3 regions of the Selenomonas oralis genome follow, and region 1 is predicted to be linked to each of the others. Evidence: riboswitches for the same ligand, from Rfam matches in the RefSeq annotation. Region 1 holds a riboswitch; each other region holds the start of a gene.

Region 1 (6,785 bases):
GATATAGGAAACACGGATAAACTGCACGCCAAGCGTCGCTTTGCGGAGATTATGCGCCGCGCTTCCTATATTCCCCGCTTCATATCCATAAACCTTATTCGAAAATCATTTCCAAACCCATCGCCTTTTCTTACCCGGTCTGTTCTTCCAATTTTTCAAGAATAACAAGCGTTTCCATATCCCTGTCCGGTACGCGGATCACTTCCGTCTCGACGCCGAAATAGTCGCGGATATTTTCAGCATTGATCAAGTCCCGCGTCGGACCGAAGACGGATTTTCCCTTGCCCATCAGCAAGCTGCTGTCAGAAAGACGCAGGGCATAATCCGGAAAATGGGTGTTCATGAGGCAGGAAATTCCCCGTTCCGTTACCAGCGACTTGATCAGGCGCAGGATGCGGAACTGGTTCTTGAAATCCAGATGAGATTCCGGTTCATCCAAAAGCAAAATCTGCGGCTCGGCCGCCAAAGCCCGCGCGATGCAGACGAGCTGGAGCTGTCCGCCGGAAAGATTGGTGCATGGCATGTCGCGAAATTGCAGGACGCCTACTCGCTCCATGATTCGTTCGGCCACCTTTCGATCCTGCTTGGACGGAGATGAAAAAGCGCCAATGAAACGGGCGCGCCCCATGAGCACGACTTCTTCCGCCGTATAGGGAAACGCCATGGAATGCATTTGCGGCACATAGACAATGGGCCGCTCCTCCGAAAAAACAGCGTTCGTGCTCGCCTCCTTCCCGTCAAGCAGCAGGCGGCCGCTCGTAAAGGTACGCAGGCCTGCGATGCATTTAAGAAGCGTCGTCTTGCCGCGCCCGTTTTGCCCAAGGACGGTGACGATGCTTTTCTCCGGAACGGAAAAGGAGATATGGGAAAAAATCGGTGTTCCCGCCGTATAGAAAAAGCCTGCGTCTTCCACTTCCAGAATCATTGCCACGCCCCCTTTGTACGTTTGAAGAGAACGGCAAAAAACGGCGCACCGATAATCGCAGTGAGGATGCCGATCGGAATCTCCCCGGCCGTCGCTGTGCGCGCTGTAAAGTCAACAAGAATCAGGAAAATCGCTCCGACAGCGGCGGACAGAGGAAGCAGCTTTCCATGATCCACACCGATGATCATGCGGCATATATGCGGGATGACCAGCCCCACCCAGCCAATGGTACCGCTTACCATAACGCCCGAAGCTGTCATGATCGTCGCGAGCAGAATAACGCTGCGCCGTATTCGCGCGGGCTGCACCCCGATGGATTTTGCCTCTTCGTCGCCCAGAGACAGGACGTTGATGCGCCAACGCAAAGCCAGAAGCAGTGCGCCGGACAGCAAAATGGGGATGCCGGCATACTGCACGTTTTCATAGGACGCATTGGCAAAGCTCCCCATGAGCCAATACGTAATGGCAGGCAGCTTATCGTAGGGATCTGCAACATACTTGATGATCGAGATCAAAGCGCTGAACACAGCCGAAACAATCATACCCGACAACACGAGCGACAGGGAAGAAACCTGTCCGCGCACACGGGCCAGCGAATAGGTAAACGCGACGCTGACCAGACCGAAAAGCATCGCCAAAGCCATGGAAAAGCCGTTAACGCCGGAAAGGAGGATGCCGAGAGCGGCTCCAAAGGCCGCTCCTGAGCTCACGCCAAGCACGCCGGGACTGACGAGCGGGTTGCGGAATATCCCCTGAAAGGCCGCACCCGCAAGCGCAAGCCCCGCACCAACCAAGGCATCGAGCAGGATACGGGGCATACGCAGCTTCCATAGAACCGCATATCCCATCGTATCCGTCCCCTCTCCGAAAAGCCCGCCCGTGAGAACGCCGGCAATTTCCGAAAGATCCATGCCGTATCGCCCACCCAAAAGCGAAAGCGCGGCACTGCCTGCAAGAAGAAGCAGCGTGCAAAGCCAAATCAAGGCCAGTCGTCCCCTTGTGTTTTTCAACATATCACCTCTTCAGCAAATAACCGTTCGCAAAGCCTGTGCTTCTCCTTCACTTAAAGCGCCAATGCTGCGTTCCATTTCGTTTGGAGTATTTCATCCAGATCTTCCTGCTGCAGCTCATAGTGGAAATATTTCCGATAGAAATCCGTAAGGAGCGGACGCATCTCATAGTCTCCGAACACCTCCGGATGCAGGACCTTGCCCAGCCAGCGCATCATGAGCGGCGTCTCGACGCAAGGCGCGTCCCAACGATAGATGCCTAAAGGCGCCTTATAGACACGCCGGTTCTTTACGGCGTCCAAATTGCTCCAGTCCTGTCCGTCATAAGCGTTGCGGTAAATATCCTCCGGCGTAAAATCCGAAAAATTGCTCAGGATGATGACATCGGGATTCCACGACATCACCTGTTCCATCGTGATTTTCGGCCATTGATCCTCGACATCTACAACATTTTCACCGCCGGCAGCTTCGATCATAATCTTGTTGACGGAGCGCGTGCCGGCTGCCGTCAGCTGCTCATTCTGCAAATAGAGTACTTTCGGGCGCGGCTTTCCCTCCAGCTCCTTCGCCTTTTCCTTAAAATAAGCTTCGCTTTCCTTGTGGTAAGCGATCAGGGCGTTTGCCTCTTCCTGCTTGTTCAATATATCGCCGAGGAGCGCGATGCCCTTCTGCACGTCTTCCAACGTGCCATAGCGGATCTTGACAGCGGGGATGCCCATGCTCGCAAGTTTCTCGCCGACCTCCGGCTGATAATCCCAAATAACTGCCAAGTCAGGGCGCAGCTTGGCAATCTCTTCGTAATTCACATTGAAATTGCGGTCGACGAACGTATCGTTGACCTCCGCCATCTTCGGCGCCATCTTGCGCAGCATGCTCTTTTTGTAAGCGGCCATAGCAGACGGGTGCATACCGACAAGCTTCTCCGAACTGCCGTCCACGGCATAGACGATGGAAGCCCACGGCACGGGAACCACGACCATTCTCTGCGGATCCTTCTTGATCTTGACTTCCGCGCCGGTAAGATCCGTCACCATCTTCGTCTCTGAAGTCTTCTCTCCCTCTTGGCTCGTACCGCCGCAGCCCGCAGCGAAGAAAAAGCATGTGAGCAGTGCAAACGCACAAACCCAAAGCTTTGTCCTGCGATACATCGTGAGATCCATCCTGTCGCCTCCTAAACAATTCTTCAACAAATCCACCTAGAAAAATCTCCCCCCTGAAAGCTCAAGGGGGAGAAACATCATTTTCTTTTATTTGCTCTTCAGAGCGTCCCATGCCTCGTTCGCACGATCTACGAAGAGGTCGCGAATGGCCTTGTTCTCGCCGAGACCATGGATGTAGGTCTTGACCTTGAAGCCTTCGCTCTCGAGCACGGACTTATGGGAATCCGGCTCAGCGCCTGCCATGTCGTTGTTTGCATGGTCGCCGGCGACCATCATCATCGGCATGAGCGTAACCGTGTCAATACCCTTTGCTTTGAGCTGCGGAATGATGTCCTCAAGGCTCGGCCAGCCCTCGACGGTGTAGATGAACGTATTCTTGAGATTCATCTTGTCGATGCCGTCCTGGATGACAGCGTAGTAGGCATTGGCCGGATGCGGCGTGCCGTGCGCCATGACGAGGATTGCCTCGTTGTCCGCTACCTTGGGGAACTGCGTCGAAAGCGCCTTCAGAGTCTCCGCAACATCGTCGCGCTGCTCTTCCTGACCCTGCCAGTACATGAGCGTCGTGCCGAGCGTCATCTTCTTGAAATCGTTCTTATACTCGTTGAAGATAGCCTTGTCATAAGCGTACTCCATACCGGGAATGACATCGAGGGAACAGAGCGCCACACGCGTATAGCCGTCCTTCTTCAACTGCTTCAAAGCCGCTTCAGGCGTGGGAATGTCAATGCCTTCCTTCTCCTTGATGCGGTCAACGATGATATGCGACGTAAACGCCAGCTCGACCTTTACGCCGGGATGAGCCGCCTGAATGGCCTTGACCGTCGCCTCAATCGTCTTCGCACGCGAATCTTTGTACGTTGTGCCGAAGCTCATGACAAGAATGGCATCCTTGTTCGGAAGCTTCTGGAGCTTGGGGTTCTCATTCTTCAAAAGGCCGATCTGAGAAGCCTCAAGGAGCGCCGGTGTCGGATTCTTTACCTCAGGGTTCAGCATGTAGCCGGCATGAGCCGCAGGCGCACCGATAGCAAAAATTGCGCTGCAGGCAAGGGACATGGCCAGCATCCTTTTGAAATTCTTCTTCATGAAAGCATCTCTCCTTTAAAATGATTACGTAAGGAAATATAGCAAGCCCTGGCCTAAATGCAGCATCAGCCAAGGCGGGCTTGAAAAAAGAAAGCTCCGGGTCTCCACCCCCGGAGCTGCTGCAGAGCAGCAAAAGAGAACTGGATCGGAAATAATATATGAGCAATGCTTTCCCCTGTAGCCAAGCCGCAGGGAAAACTCTCCGCCGAAAATAAGCCCCTTTGCCCGCGTGGGGAAGGGGGTTTTCGGAGGGGAGGCACTACAAAAGAAAACCCGGCCTCAGCCGGGATTCATTGCGTTGCGCAATAATCCCCTTCCCCATCACTCGCAGGTCAAACGGTGATTGTCAGCTAGGCAGTTCTCCTGGCTCCAGGTCATCGCTCCTCTGCGCCTTCCCAGGGACATTCCCCAGTGACATCATGCAGATTCACTCGCTGTTACAGTGGCGGGACCGCTCCGGCATTTACCGGATTCCCTATTAAGTCTTGCGACACCTAACCCAATCGATATGGAGTTTTTATGGTTCTATGAACCTCATGTATTATGGTAGCACTCATTCCTATGTTTGTCAACACCCTTTTCAGGATATTTTAGGAATTTCCCAAATTAGGTCAAGAGAACATCGACAGACCTTTCGATGGTATAAAACCAGGAAACTTCCTTCTAGAAGTCAACCTGCTCCATCTCCTCGCGTGACTTGTCACAGCGCAGCTCCTGATTTTTCACGCTGACCTGCGTGCCCGGCGCGACCGACTTCGTGATAAACGCATTGCCGCCGATGACGGCGCCCTTGCCTATGACCGTATTGCCGCCGAGGATCGAGGCGCCGGAGTAGATGGTCACATAATCCTCGATGGTCGGATGGCGCTTCTTATCCTTCAGCATACGGCCGCCCTTCGTCGAGAGCGCCCCCAAAGTTACCCCCTGATAGATTTTCACATGCTCGCCGATTTCCGTCGTCTCACCGATGACAATGCCCGTAGCATGGTCGATGAAAAAGCTCCTGCCAATCGTCGCGCCCGGGTGGATATCCACACCCGTACAGCTGTGCGCATACTCGGACATGATGCGCGGAATCACGGGAACGTCGAGCACATGAAGCTCATGCGCGAGACGGTGCACGGTGATCGCGTACAGTCCTGGATAGGAGTAAATGATCTCCGCCTCGCTCGACGCCGCAGGATCTCCCTCGAATGTCGCATGAACATCCAATTCGATGTAGGAGCGGATCTTCGGTATGGCGCGGAAAAAGGCAAGTGTGATCTCCTGGGCTCGGTCAGCAATATCGCCTTCCGTTTGCACGTTCGAGCATTTGCACGGCAGAGCGATGGCGATCTGTTTGTTCAGCAGGTACGCCACATCCTCTATAACCATCGTCATATTGTTCTCAACGCTGTAGACGCGGTAGTGCTCATCCTTGAAATAGCCCGGAAAAACAATGCGCACGAGTTTGTCGAGAATATCGATGACCGTCTTCTTGTCCGGGCGGCAAAAGACATCCATCTTGTCAATAATACGCTCCTGTCTGTAATCCTCCAGGATGTCGTTGATGATGCCATGCAGGTTCTCCGCTATGATGTCCGCCATTCTTCCACTTCTCTTTCCTAGTAATGTTCAGCCGCTACGCGAAACGGCATGACCTGCTTTCAATGCCGCACTGCACTTTCAGTCACCGTTCATGAGCCAAGCACATGGGGCAAAAAATACACGAGCTGCTTCGTCCACCAGTCCCAGCCATAATCGACATCCTCGCCCCAGAAATCAACCCAGGCATCGATGCCGCGCGCCTCAAGCACCCTGCAAAGACGTGCAAGCGAACGCCGCGGCTCATCCAAGCCGTGCCCTTGCCCCGTACAGAAGACAATGTTCTTCTCATTGTAAAGCGCGATATAGGGATGTTCATTTGCCATGTTCGGCAGGAAGTCCAACGGCGAATTGTCGTAGAGTTGCCCATTGAGCCAGCCGCCGAAGAATTTCTTCGCATCATACGAGCCGGCAAGCGCAACAAGTCCGGAAAAGTATTCAGGCCGCCGCAAAAAGACAATCGTTGCATGTGTCGCACCGAAACCGCAGCCAACCGCTAGAGGCAGGCGCTGCACGCCTCCCTGGGAGCGGATATACGGCAAGACTTCCTCAACGATATACTCGTAATAAGCTTCCTGTCGGTTTGCACGCCACTCTCGGTCATCGCGGCTGAACCAGCTCTCACCGTCAACGGTATCAACCGTCACGAGGCGAATCAGCTGCCCGTCAATCCAAGGAGCGAGCGCGTCCACCACGCCGGCTCCCTCGTATGCGTCCGAAAGCCCTCTCTGCGGCGGAAAGGCCAGCACAGGAATACCGCCCGCTCCATACGTCCTGACCGTCATTTCCTTTTGCAGCCTCTCGCTGAACCAGCGGTCCTCTCTCTTTTCCATACCCATGCCCCCGCTTTCCACAATGCAGCAGCCAATCTCCATATCATCAACTATACTATACAAAACCTCGCCTGACAAGGCATCCCTAGGCTAAGGCGCGAATCAGAAGAAGCCCTGCCCAGGCCGCGAGAAGTCCCAGAAAAACGTTCGCAACTATATTCAGCAGGGCATAAGGAGCGTTCGCGCC
Region 2 (6,785 bases), 230 kb from region 1:
TTGCCGCAGCCGCTTTCTCCTACGATGCCGAGAGTCTCCCCCTTGTAGAGGGAGAAACTCACATCGTCGCAGGCTGTAAGTGAGCGGCCGTCGGCTGTGGGGAAACGCTTCGTGATATGCTCGATGCGCAGGACTTCTTTGTTTTCAGCCGGCATACGACATACCTCCAATCTGCGGCACAGAATGCAGGAGTTCCTTCGTATAGTTCGCCTGCGGATTTTCAATGATTGCCTGGGAAGTTCCCTCTTCCACGACATGCCCGTTCTGCATGACCATGATTTTGTCCGACATGTAAGTAGCAACACCGAGGTTATGCGTGACGAGGATGATGGCTGTACCGTCCTCGCGGCAGATTTTCATCAGTTCTTTGACCACCTGCGCCTGCGTCGTGACGTCGAGCGCCGAAGTCGGCTCGTCCGCCAAAAGCAGCTGCGGACGGAAGAACATTGCCATAGCGACGCCGACACGCTGACGCATGCCACCGGAAAGCTCAAAAGGAAAGCTGTCCATGATGGTATCAGGATTTGGAAGCTGCATCTTTTCCAGCATTTCCTTCGCCTCTTTTTTTGCTTTCTCCGGACCCATTGAGCTGTGCTCAAGGATGTACTCGACAAACTGACTGCCGATCGTGCGGATGGGGTTCATCATACTGCCGCTGTCCTGGAAGATCATCGAGATGTTGCGCCCACTGATGTCACGCCACATCTTCGGCGTATTTTCCAGCATATTCATGCCGGAAAAAATGATCTCGCCTTCATTCACGTGCCCCTCGTGGGGGAGGCAGCCCAAGACTGCGCGTATGACGCTGGTCTTGCCGCTGCCGCTCTCTCCCACAAGTGACAATACTTCGCCGGAATCGAGGGAAAAACTTATGCCATGCACCATCTCGGTGCCGGCATATTGGATATGGAGGTTTTTGACCTCAAGAAGCATATCGTTCTTCCTTTCTCCTTACTTCGCCGGACGGATCTTGTTCGTGATCCAATAGTAGTCGGACGGATACATCGTCGCACCCGTGATCTTCGTCGAGCTGATGATGTTCGTCTCGGGGTAGCCGAGGAAGAGCGCAGCTGCATCGTTCAAGAGAATCTGCTGCATCTCGATCATGAGCTGACGGCGCTTCGCCGGATCAAACTCGACAGCAAGAGCCGCGCACTTTGCATCGTACTCGGGGTTGCTGTAGCCCGAACCGTTCTGCTGGTTGTCGCCGTCCTTGTTCGTGCGCCAGTACCAGTTGAGATAAATCTCGGGATCGCCCGTATTTGCCGTGATGATATTGGAAATCAGCAGGTCATACTCGCCGTTGATACCGATCTTGTCGAGCAGATTGTAGTCGACCGTCTTCACCTTAATGTCGAAACCGATCTTCTTGCCGTCCGCCTGCACGGCTTCCGCATAGATCGGCAGTTCGGCGCGGCTGTTGTAGACGATGAAGTCGACGCTCAGAGGCTTGCCGTCCTTGTCGCGGATGCCGTCGCCGTCCGTATCCTTCCAGCCTGCCTCATCAAGCAGCTTCTTGGCACGCTCGATATCGTAGTGGTTAGGGTCGGAAAGCTGATCAAAACCATAATCAAGGGAAGGAGGAACAGGAGCCTTGCCTTCGATGAAGGTGCCCTTCAAGATCACTTCGTTGTACGATTTGCGGTCACACATGCTGATGAACGCAGCGCGAACCTTGGGATCGCCGAGGATGCCCTTTTCATTGATGCGCGCGAGCACCGTGCGTAGCGAGGCAATCTTGTCGACATGATACTTGCCCGTATCGTTGAACAAGCCGACGTCGCCCGGGGCGATGTTCACAGCCATGTCCACTTCACCGGACTGGAGCGCCATGGCGCGCGTATTCGGATCGTCGATCGAAGGAATCTCCACCGTTTCGAACGGCACCTCGCCGTCCCAGTAATTGGGATTTTTTTTCATGACTGCCTTTTCTTTGACGAAGGATTCGCAGACGTAAGGCCCCGTGCAGATCGGTCCCTGCTTTGCAAAGTCGCGATCCTTTTCCGCCGACACATCGACGATGAGGAAGAGCGGGTCGGCGAGGTAGCCGGGCATACTCGGCGCCGGCTTGTCCGTCGTGATGATGAGATTCTGTCCTTCCGCCTTCATCTCCGTGTACTTGAAGAACGTCGCGGCGCGCGTGTTCTTGGCAAAGGCGCGCTCGATGGAGGCCTTGACAGCCTCTGCCGTCAGCGGGTTCCCGTTCGAGAACTTCACGCCGTCGCGGATCTTGAACGTCCACGTGAGCTTGTCGTCGCTGATCGTCCATTTCTCTGCGAGCCACGGCTGGATGTTCATCTTCTCATCAAACTTCGTCAGCGTCTCGCCCATACCGTAGCGCATGACGACCCAGCCGAAAGCATTTTCCGTCGGCTCAAGAGAGTCCGCGAAGTTCGTCACGCCGACGCGCAAGGTATCCTTCGAAGCCTCTTTGCCGCCGCAGCCTGCGAATACCGCCACGGACAAACACGCCGCCATGGCAACAGAAAGCAGCTTCTTCCACTTTTTCATTAAATTTCAGCCTCCTAAAATCATAAGACATCGTAAAACCATCAGCTTGCCTTGTTTGGATCAAGCCAGTCGCGCAACGCATCTCCCCACAGATTGAACACAGCGACGACGAGGACGATGGCGGCGCCGGGGAACAGCATGAGCCACGGCGCCGTCTGCAGTGCCTGCCTGCCTTCGTTGAGCATGAGCCCCCATTCCGGCGTCGGCGGTTGCGCGCCAAAGCCCAGGAACGAAAGACCTGCCAGCTCCATCATCATCGCCCCGATATCGACGGCTGCCGTCACCAGTATGATGGAAAGGATATTGGGCGCGATATGGCGGAAAAACATCTGCACGGGACGCGTGCCGTTCGTCACAGCCGCCGCGATATAATCCTGCTGGCGCACCTTCAGCGTCATGCTGCGCGCCAGGCGTGCATACTTCGTCCAACCGACGGCGACAAGGGCGAGGATGGCATTGACCACGCTGCCGCCCATCATGCCCGCAATGGCGATCGCCAGCACGATGCCCGGAAAGGCGAGGAACATATCGGCAAAGCGCATGATGATCGTATCCACCTTGCCGCCGACATAGCCGGCAACGACGCCGATGGCAGAGCCGATGCCGGCGATGAGGATGACGACCGTCAAAGACATGAACACCGATATGCGCGCGCCGTAAATCACGCGCGTAAAGAGATCGCGCCCGAGTTTATCCGTTCCGAACCAATGCTCGGCGGAAGGCGGCAGAAATGCCTGCTGCATCGACGACTCATAGGGATCCTGCGTCAAGATGAAGGGCGCGAGAAGCGCTGTGAGGAAGATCAACCCTGCCAATATGGAATAGAAGCGCAGGAGCTTTGCGTCCTTGCTCATGATTTCGCCCCCTTCTTCAGGCGCGGATCAAGATATACATAGGACAGATCCACAAGGAAGTTGACCACCATGTAGAAGATGGCTGTCCAGAGAACGAATCCCTCCAACAACGGATAGTCTCGCATCTCGATCGCCCGCACCGCCAGGCGGCCTATGCCGGGCCAGCCGAAGACGATCTCGACGATCGCCACACCGCCCAAGAGCCAGCCTAGAGCCAAACCGAAGAGCGTGATGAGCGGCAAAAACGCATTGGGCAGCACATGGCGCCACAGAATGCGCTGCATGGACAGACCGCGAGCCTTGGCGCCGATGACGTAATCCTGACTGAACTCTTCGAGCACGGCGGTACGCACCTGCCTCGTATACTTGGAAGACAGGAGGATCGCCAGGGTTGCAGACGGAAGAATCAGCCCTTCCAGAGTGACCTCGCCGCCCGAAATCGGGAACAGTCCCAATTTCAAACCGAAGACAAAGAGAAGCAGCAAGCCGACCCAGAAGCTTGGCATCGAAACGCCGAGAAAGGACACGCCGCGAATCAAATAATCCGGCCAACGGTTGCGATATAAAGCTGCGATGACTCCGCAAGGCACAGAAACGACGAGCATCATCAAGGTTGCTGTTCCTGCCAAAAGCAGCGTGCCGAGAAGATTCTGCTCAAGCTTTTCAGCAACCGGCATCTTGGCGGAATAGCTCATGCCCATATCGCCATGCAGCAAGCCGGAAAGCCAGTGCAGATACTGCTCATGGAAGGGACGGTCAAGCCCCAATTCGTGACGTGTCTTTTCGATAGTTTCCTGCGACACCATCGTATCGCCGGTCTCCAGGATCATCTCTACAGGATCACCGGGAGCGAGATACGTCAGACCGAATGTCAAGAATGTAACGCCCAAAAGCGTGATGAGCATCTGACACAGGCGACGTATCAAATCTTTTCCTTTCAATGCAATACCTCATCTCCTTACAAAATCAAAAATTACTCCTGCAAAATCCTCCCGAAATCTCAGCGAAGGATTTTTATTCAGAAACGCAGATCTTGCGGCGTTTCCATAAGAAAACCGCATGTCCATCGACCAACGACAGGACATGCGGTGCTTCCCACAAAGCGCGGAATACCAAGGACATATTCCCCCATCGGAATACGCCTTGGCATCCATCTCCCCATCTCTCGTAAGTCAAGCAATGAATCTTATCATAAGCAGGCTTTCTGGCTCTCGGATCATCGTTTGTTTCCGTCTTCCCGGGTTTTCCCCAGTGACATGTCAGGAAGTGCCGATGCATTCAGCACTTTCATCAGAAACAGCGATTTCAGCGCTTCCCATGGAAACAAATTCCCCGATTACAGCTGCGGGACAGCATGGGTCTTTCACCCATTTTCCTCTCATCGCTCGCCGATATAGGTCGGCGACACTTATGACGTACCGTATGAAGTTTTATATTACTGAAAGTAATTATACATCATATAAAAGTGTGTAGCAAGAAAAAGATACAAGATTTTCTTTGGAAACAACTATTTTGATTTGCAAGAATTACCTTATTTTTAATGTTCTAATTGACGATTGAGGAAATCCCGACCAAAAATCTTCAGCGTATAATAAAGTCCTATGAAAAACGGGATATACTCCGCAATAAGACGCCAGCAAACGGCAAGAATACCAACGGTACCTGCCGGAACGGAATCAGCGAAAAGAAAGACAAAGCCTCCTTCAGCAATTCCTGAGCCGCCTGGGGTAGGTGTGAAATAGAGCAGCATATTAAGAAAAATCATGCGACCCATGACAGTATACCAATCGGCATCCGTCACGCCAAGTCCAAGGAGAAGACACGGTACAATCGCATAGATAAATATGAGACTGAGTCCCGATTCAAAAAAAATGCGTATCATACTTTTAGGCGACGATGCAAGAAGATGTACACCGGTCTTAATGTCGCGATAAAATGCCATAATTTTTTTTCTGCGTTCGTCCTTTGCATGTTTTGTGAAGCGCAGTACAACATAATCGAGGACATTCGTACGAGCTGCCGCAACAATCAGCATGATAACGATAAAAGCCGCAATGGAAATCAACATCAATGTATGGTTATCAATCCCTGGCAAAATACCTGTATCATGGAGAAAAATGAACGGCATACAACAAATAAGAAAGAGAATCGAAACCAGTGTCCGCACAATGACAAGCACTGTCGCTTTGCCTGCGGGAATTCCCGCATGACGCAAAAACATGAGTTGGGCGACTGCCCCTCCCGTTGCGCCAGGTGTCAAAAGCGCAAGAAAGTAGTTACCAAAAACAACTTGTACGGCCTGGGACAGCGTAATTTTTTCATCTGAAATTTTCACAAGATGCATGAGACGCGTACCGTCAAGCGTCAGCCCAAGTCCCACACAGATAAGCGCAAGTACAATCGACCAAGGTTTAAACGCCGTAAGGTTTGTAAGCGTATTGATATCAACAGTGGAATAGATAACCGCACCAGAGATAATGAAAACAAGCAAAAGCGGCAAAACAAAGCGCTTGCAGAACATCTTCATGCGATACCTCCTCCTGTACAGCTATCAAACATCCGACCATTGATCTACTCACTGTGCCCCACAAACTCCTCATGGCTCGCATAAGCACTATGGTTATGAATAGACTCAAAATTCTCGCAAACAACAGAAAACCAATGCAGTCCTTGCAAGGGACGCAAGACAAGCACAATATCGCGCAGAATATCCTCGACAAACTTCGGCCGCTCATAAGCCTTTTCCGTCACATACTTTTCATCCTCACGTTTCAACAGAGGATAGATCGAACACGAAGCTTGGTCTTCTACTAAAGCAGCCAAATCCTCGATAAAAATGCATGATGCGGATGGTCTGAATTCGACAACAACTTGTAAAAGACTTCTCTGGTTATGCGCACCATAACGCGCAATTGCCTTACTGCACGGACAAAGCGACGTAGCCGGAACGGTGACGCCAAGACGAAACGCCATCGGCTCTCCCGACTTCTTCTCTCCCTCAAAGAAGCAGTCCAAATCCAGAACAGATTTTTTACCGCTCACAGGTGCCCTTTTAGCAATAAAATATTTGAAAGAAAGCCTCAGTTTTGCTGTTTGTGCCTCAAGACGAACGAGTGCTTCCTCCAGCATCTCCTCCATCTCTTTTTCTGCCACAGGTTTGTCGCACCAGCGATGAAGAATCTCCAGGAAGCGGCTCATATGTGTTCCCTTGTATTCCTTCGGCAAAGAAACGGTAAAACGAATACGTGCCAAAACTTCTTGGAAACCGCCGCACTTCTCTTTGACGCGAAACGGCAGATGTGCATCCTTGATGCCGACATGCTGTATATCGATACCACGTTCATCCGCATTTTTCTGTATATCTTTCAACATGATTTTTCATCATCCATCATTTTATTTCGTATTCAACGGGATCATCAA
Region 3 (6,785 bases), 1.3 Mb from region 1:
ACGCGACGCCCTCGGGACTGGCCGCCGTCCGCTCCGGAGAGCTTTCGCAGACGATCCAGCAGGATGCCGAGGGGCAGGCGGCAGGAGCCGTCTCGCTGGTCAAGGCCTTCCTCGACGGAAAAGCCCCGACGGAAAGCCTGGATATCCCGTTCACCTCCATTACGCAAGACAATATTGCGCAGTTTTCGAAGTAGGGGGTGGATGAATCATGTTGAGTAAGGGGAATTTCACTTTGGGCAGCGATATTTTGAAGGATTACAGCGTCAAGACGAAGGTGGCGATACTTTCCGTCTTCCTGATCTGCATCATCCTTCTCGTTGCAGCGGTAGGCATCTATTCGAGCCATTCGGCGAAGCAGGCGCTCGATGATATGTACCATCACAATCTGATGACGACGCAGTATCTGAACGATGCAAACAATCGTCTGCGCAGCATCAATGTCAATGTTTCCTATATCGTGCAGCAGAATTTCACGCAGGAGAACCGCCAGATTCTGCTCGATGACATCGCGGGCAACCTTGCGGGCATCCGCCATGACATCGAGGAGCTCAAGAAGCTCGATCAGAGCCAGCGCGCCAAGGAGGCCATCACCGCGCTAGAAGGGGATCTCGACACGGCGGACAGCGCCGTGAAAGCGGTAAGTTCCCTGGGGGTGACCCCGGAGGACAAGGCGGCGGCTTACGACAAGCTTTCCTCCATCACGGCGATCGGCGCCAATATGCAGGTTCTGACGCCGGACAATGTGTTCCAGGGCAAGCTGCTTTTTGAGACGAATAATATCCAGTACGCGCGCACCTTGAAGATTTTTGCGGCGATCATTTTCGTGAGCCTGATTCTCGGCATCCTTATGTCGCGCATCATTGCGAACAACATCTCCGCGCCGCTCAACACTTCGATCGAGCACCTCAACGCCGTGGCGGCAGGGGATCTTTCCCGCGCCATTCCGGATTCCCTCTCGCACCGCGAGGATGAGATCGGCGTTGTCGTCAAAGCCCTGATGAAGATGCAGGGATTCATGAAGCAGGTGCATGAGGAAGCGGAGAGGACGAATGTTGTTGTCGGCGAGCTTGAGGGCATGATCGAGGCCATGAACAACGAGACGCAGGATATGTCCGCAGTGACGGAAGAGATGTCGGCGGGCATGGAGGAGACGGCGGCTTCGACGGCAAGCATGCAGCAGGTCAGCAACCATTTGAGCGAGGAGATCCGCGGCACGGTCGGCGTGATGAAGAAGAGCGAGGCGTACACGCAGGAAATCAGCACGCGTGCGACGGAGCTCAAGATAAAGATGGAGCAGGCGCAGGAGGCTTCCCAGCGCGTCTACGAGTCGTCCAAGGGGTCGGTGGAAGCGGCCATCGAATCGGCGAAGGTCGTCGAGCAGATCTCGCAGCTCACGCAGGCGATTACGGATATCGCCGAGCAGACGAACCTCCTCGCGCTGAATGCGAGCATCGAGGCGGCGCGTGCCGGCGATCAGGGCCGCGGCTTCTCCGTCGTTGCGGGCGAGGTCGCAAAGCTTGCCGAGCAGTCGCAGGGGACGGCGGAAAAGATCAAGAGCCTCACGGGGGAAGTGACAAGCGCCATGCAGGCGCTGTCCAAGAGTGCGTTCGATCTCTTGGCACTTCTCGATGGGGATGTGCGCAAGGATTATGCGCAGATGGACGATACGGCTGTCCGGTACAAGGAGGATGCGGAATACTTCCTGAAAGCGGCGAAGGAAAGCACCAAGACTTCGGAGGTGCTTCTGCAGTCGGTGGAGAACATGAACCACTCGATGGAGGAAATCGGCCGGGCGACGCACGAAAGCGCCGACGGCAACACGCGCATCGCCGAGAATATCGTCGGCATGGCGGAGAAGTACGCCGACATTCTCGACAAGGTGCAGAGCTTCAAGGAAGGCACGGAGCGACTGAAAAATCTCGTGGCGGCATTTTCGGGCTGAGGCTGATTTTTCGCCGGCTCGGATCACGCCGAAAATAAGACGGGAATCGGGAGCGGCACAGCAGCGCCGCTCCCGGTTTTTTGCGCGGCAGACGACATTTTGCCGGGTGGGCCGCCGTCTGCCCGAGACGAACGCACGGAGGATGGAAAACTTTTCCCGTGCTATTGACAATGCCTATGGGGAATGATATTCTGGCAGTCGGAAGCCCGGAGATATGAAAACCGTATAGAATGGGATCAGGTGTCGCAAGACTTAATAGGGAAGCCGGAGGAGCCGGCGCGGTCCCGCCACTGTAACAGCGAGCGAATCCGCAAGATGCCACTGGGGAAGCCCGGGAAGGTGCGGAGGAGCGATGAACTGGAGCCAGGAGAACTGCCTGATTGACGATTGCCGTTTGACCTGCGAGCGATGGGGAGGGAATCTGGCTTTATCGGCCGGCTGCTTCCGCCTTGGGGCGGAAGGACAGTGCGGCGCATCTTTTTGCGTCCTGATGAAGCGGTGATTTTGAGCAGCGCCCTTTCCTGGCGGGAGGGGCGCTGCTTTTGGTTTGCGCCTGTGCCCTGCGGCGCCGTCGGACGGGCTCTTTTCGCCGCCTTTGCGGCGATGCGCAGGGCTTTTTTTGCGGCCGCTCTTTACAGGCGCGGCCTGATGGAAGGCGCCGGGCTTTTGTAATTCTTATGGCGACGAATCTGTAGCCGGCAGGGAGGCTAGGGCAAGATGGGGCGTCCTTTTCCGAGCATTTCAAGCTGATTTCGGACGAATCCGTTTCAGCGGGTCTGTTTTGAAAGAAAGGAGTCTTTTTCATGTTACTTCTCTATCGTCTGCACCGCTGGATCAGTGCGATCTGTGCAGTGTTTTTCCTCCTGCTTTGCCTCACGGGGCTACCTCTTCTCTTCAAGGAGGAGATCACGCAGTGGAACCGCGTCGAGCCTCTGCCCCATGCGGGAGACTCCTCCTACCATGTGCTCTGGCAGGGAACTTCTGCCGGACTCGACAAGGTCCTGGAAGAGAACCCCGACAAGAAGGTGCAGGCCATTTCCGCCATGCCCGAGCATGGGCTTCTGCTCTACCGCATCGCTGACAAGGGCAGTCACGGGCGCACGGGGCGCATGAGCATGGGTGGCACGCAGATCGCCTATTCGCCCATGACGGAACAGGCCGTTCCGTGGCGCAGCGGCGCAGTGAAGTCGCCTGCCGTCGCGAGCCTCATGCACACGCTGCACATCCTGCACCTGCGGCTCGCCATGGGGCAGGGCGGTATGATCTTCCTCGGCATTATGTGTTTCCTCAGCTTCCTCTCCATTCTCGGCGGCCTGCTGCTCTATCCGACCTTCATGCGCCGCCGCCTTTTCGGCGGCACGCGCGGCGGCGTCTCGGCGGGCAGCTCCTTCGACTGGCACAACTTCCTCGGCGTCGTCACGGCGGTCTGGGCGGGGCTTCTGACCTTGAGCGGCGTTGCCATCGTCATCTTCTCCGTGGGCTACGGCGCTTACCTCGCGGATGTCGACGCCCACGCGCCGCAGGGGGATGCTGCGAGCGTCCGCTACGAGGATATGCTCGCCTATGCGAAAGAAGCCTTCCCCGAGCAGGATGTCCTGAGCATGGAGGCCGCGACGGGCAAACTCCCTGCGACCCTCTACCTGACGGATGCGGCGCACCCCGCGATGTTCATGGGGCAGAAGGTGCTCTTTTCCCGTACGGCAGACGGCGAGCTCCTGCACTTCACTGAGCCGCTGCCGCGCTACTTGGCCGTCTGCGCCTCGCTGCTCGACCTCCACATCCATAACCATTCGACGATTCTCCTGAAAATCATCTGGGCGCTGCTCGACATCGTGACGATCGTCGTCATCGTCACGGGGTTCCTCGGCTGGTGGCAGCGCACGCACAGGCAGAAGGAGCGCCGGCCCGTCTTTGCGGACGACAGGGGACGTTCGCTGCTGGCTTCCGTCTGGAAGCTGCCGGCGCTCCTCGCAGCGCTCTCCCTCATCGGCATGACGGCGCCGCTCTCGGATACCTTCCTCGGCAATACGGGCGGCACGCTTGCCTGGCTCCTAGTCCTCGCCGTAAGCGCCGTCGCCTGGCTCTTCGCCAAGCGGCCGTAAGTTGCACGCACAAACGGCTGCTTCATTGTGCGCCGCCTAGGAAAATTCTTGTTTTCAAAGCGGCTTTTTTGCAGTATACTGTAAAGTACAGTTGGCAGCGGAGGGATTCCGCTCTTGCGATTTACGGAAAGGGAAGGGATTCTTATGCGCTCTTATCGTCTGCGCAGGGTGTTTCTTGCGCTGGGTCTTGCCATGCTTTTGGCGGCGGGGACGGCTTCGGCTGCGCCGATCCTCTCCGAGAATTCGCATGGGCGCGATGTGCTGAAGCTGCAGCAGGAACTGCAGCGCGCGGGGTATCTTGACGACAAGCCGGACGGGATTTTCGGCAGCCGCACGAAGAATGCTGTGATAGCGTTCCAGCGCGCGAAGAGCCTCAAGGAGACGGGCGTTGTGGATCGCGAGACTTGGGCGCGTCTGCAGAAGGAGCCGGCGGACGCCGGACGAATCGCGCTGCCGGTCGGTGCGGGCGGCGTGAAGATCCAACCGCCGCAGACGGCGGACAGGAAGCCTGACCTGAAGCCGCATGTGAACAAGGCGCCGGAGAGCAAGCCGTTCCTCAAGCGTGCGAACGTGAACAAGGTCATCGCGACGGCACGGAAGTATATCGGTACGCCGTACAAGTTCGGCGGCACGACGCCGAAGGCGTTCGACTGCTCCGGTTATCTGCAGTACGTGTTCGAGCAGAACGGCATGACGATTCCGCGCACGGCGGACGAGCAGTTCAAGCTCGGCAAGAATGCGCGTGTAACGGATCTGGAGCCCGGGGATCTCGTGTTCTTCGAGACGTACGAGAAAGGCGCTTCGCACTGCGGCATTTACCTCGGCGGCGACAAGTTCATCCATGCGTCGACGAGCAAGGGCGTGCGCATAGACGAGTTGTCGAATGATTATTGGAAAACGCATTATTACGGCGGCAAGCATATCATCGAGTAAACGTCCGGTCTTATAAGCATATAAAGAAGGAAGCCCGTTCCGCAGATGCGCTGCGAAACGGGCTTCCTTTTTGTTTTACCATGAAGCCACAAGAGGTCAAGCTGAAGGTGCAGACCGCTTGGCTAGGCTTCTGTAAGGGCGGCGCACTTTTGTCCACAAAGTGGCCGTTTGTGCGTGTAGTTCTTGGTTATTGTGTCTTTTGCGGGCTGGCGTCGGGGACGGGCGCGGGGCCTACAGGGCCTGTGCTGCCCCGGGCGTCTGTGTCCGCATTGATGCCGGGGGAGACTGCACCGCCGCCCGAGGAGCTGCCCGACGATCCTGTGCCGCCGGAAGAAGAGCTGCTGTCGCTGCTGCCGCTTTGGGAAGAAGAGCGCCTGCCGGATGATGAATCGCTGTCCGCCGCAGCGGGCGTCTCGCGCCCCTGGGACTTTTTCGTGCTGCCGGGTCGATTGGAGTCGGAGCTTTCGCGTTTCGGCGCACGTCCGATGGAGTAGTCGCCTTCGGGAACCTCCGTCGCCCCCGCAGGGATGGAGCGCTCATACTCGTGGCTGGCGCGTTCCATGTTGGCGCGCATGGTGGAATCCAGGTCGATGTCGAGTGTGCTGGCCACGGTCTGGCGCAGTTTCAGGACATCGGGAATCCAGTAGCTGATGCCCGAGATGTAGAGCGGGCGGCCAGGCACCATATCCGTCTTGAGACCGTTCTTCTGCGCTTCCTTCAGCGTGCCCGCGAATTCGAGGAGCTGGCGGAAGGAGAGGTCGGTCTCGACGGAGCCCATGACCTCGCGGATGATGCTTGGCAGATGGGCGATGATGGACGGCGATGCGACCTTGTCCATCACGGCTTTCATGAATTTCTGCTGGCGGCCGATGCGCCCGATGTCGCCTTCCTCGTCGCGGTAGCGCACATAGGTGACGGCCGTTTTGCCGTCCATGTGCTGCATTCCCGGCTGCAGGTCGATGACGAGGCCGCCGTCGTCGTCCCAGGGATCTTCGTAGAACATGCGCTTTTCCACGTCGATGTCGACGCCGCCGATGGCATCGATGATGCGCTGGAAGGAATGCGTGTTGATGATGACGTAGTGGTCGACGCGCACGCCGATGAAATCCTCTACGGTGTCCTCGGTGAGTTTGTGGCCGCCGTAGGCATAGGCCGCATTGATCTTGTCATAGCCGTGTCCCTTGATCTTGACGCGTGTGTCGCGCGGCAGAGAGAGGAGGGCGGCCTGGTTCTTCTTGGGGTCGATGGTCGCGATCATCAGTGTGTCGGAGCGGCCGACATCGTCCGCGCGCTGGTCGACGCCCATGATCATGATGGTTGCCTTGTCCTTGGCTGTCAGGAGATGCTCCTCCTCGGGCGTCAGCTCTTTCTTGTCCAAAAGGCTTGTGGAAGCGAAGAGCGCGCCTGCACAAGCGGCGAGTACGAACACGAGGAAGATGACGAGGTAGAGCCAGATGCGCCGGGTCTTTTTCGGCGGCGGGGTGGGCGTCGAAGTGTTCTGCAAGATCATACCTTCTTTTCAAAGCATTTTGAGAGAGCCGCCTTCGTCTGAAGGACAAGCCTTTGCGGAAGTCGGGCGGAAAGCGGCAAATGCCGCACCCATTTCTTATCATTATAAGAGGTCTTGTTTCTTTGCGCAATTATTATTTTTGCCGTTCGCCCTGTATTAGCGATATTTTACAATGAAAGCCCAAGAAGTCAAGCCCGGAGGGCGCAGACTGATTGGCTGCTTTCATGTAAGGCGGGTGGACATATGTACAGCATGGTGCTGTGATGATGTTATTGGCGGAAACGGATACAAAAGGAAC

The links. A riboswitch is a leader RNA that binds a small molecule or an ion and turns the genes downstream of it on or off. The one in region 1 is predicted to bind cobalamin.
Region 2: it holds a riboswitch for cobalamin, as region 1 does, so the genes downstream of both, nikB (nickel ABC transporter permease) here and ACRTGH_RS12030 (sirohydrochlorin cobaltochelatase) in region 1, are expected to answer to the same signal.
Region 3: it holds a riboswitch for cobalamin, as region 1 does, so the genes downstream of both, ACRTGH_RS05815 (hypothetical protein) here and ACRTGH_RS12030 (sirohydrochlorin cobaltochelatase) in region 1, are expected to answer to the same signal.

The regions. Positions count from the first base shown of each region.
Region 1 is NZ_CP194411.1:2,556,915-2,563,699, forward strand. Features, by position in the region: gene ACRTGH_RS12015 (ABC transporter ATP-binding protein) at 131-925, opposite strand; gene ACRTGH_RS12020 (FecCD family ABC transporter permease) at 922-1,938, opposite strand; gene ACRTGH_RS12025 (ABC transporter substrate-binding protein) at 1,989-3,095, opposite strand; gene ACRTGH_RS12030 (sirohydrochlorin cobaltochelatase) at 3,183-4,181, opposite strand; cobalamin riboswitch at 4,518-4,694, opposite strand; gene ACRTGH_RS12035 (serine O-acetyltransferase) at 4,845-5,768, opposite strand; gene ACRTGH_RS12040 (alpha/beta hydrolase-fold protein) at 5,858-6,598, opposite strand; gene crcB (fluoride efflux transporter CrcB) at 6,684-6,785, opposite strand, start outside.
Region 2 is NZ_CP194411.1:2,328,736-2,335,520, forward strand. Features, by position in the region: gene ACRTGH_RS11015 (ABC transporter ATP-binding protein) at 1-155, opposite strand, end outside; gene ACRTGH_RS11020 (ABC transporter ATP-binding protein) at 145-933, opposite strand; gene ACRTGH_RS11025 (ABC transporter substrate-binding protein) at 952-2,511, opposite strand; gene nikC (nickel transporter permease) at 2,553-3,365, opposite strand; gene nikB (nickel ABC transporter permease) at 3,362-4,306, opposite strand; cobalamin riboswitch at 4,543-4,792, opposite strand; gene ACRTGH_RS11040 (lysylphosphatidylglycerol synthase transmembrane domain-containing protein) at 4,903-5,892, opposite strand; gene folE2 (GTP cyclohydrolase FolE2) at 5,937-6,737, opposite strand; gene queC (7-cyano-7-deazaguanine synthase QueC) at 6,754-6,785, opposite strand, start outside.
Region 3 is NZ_CP194411.1:1,216,419-1,223,203, forward strand. Features, by position in the region: gene ACRTGH_RS05805 (sugar ABC transporter substrate-binding protein) at 1-194, shown strand, start outside; gene ACRTGH_RS05810 (methyl-accepting chemotaxis protein) at 209-1,942, shown strand; cobalamin riboswitch at 2,164-2,336, shown strand; gene ACRTGH_RS05815 (hypothetical protein) at 2,408-2,614, shown strand; gene ACRTGH_RS05820 (PepSY-associated TM helix domain-containing protein) at 2,746-4,044, shown strand; gene ACRTGH_RS05825 (C40 family peptidase) at 4,189-4,977, shown strand; gene ACRTGH_RS05830 (LCP family protein) at 5,165-6,487, opposite strand.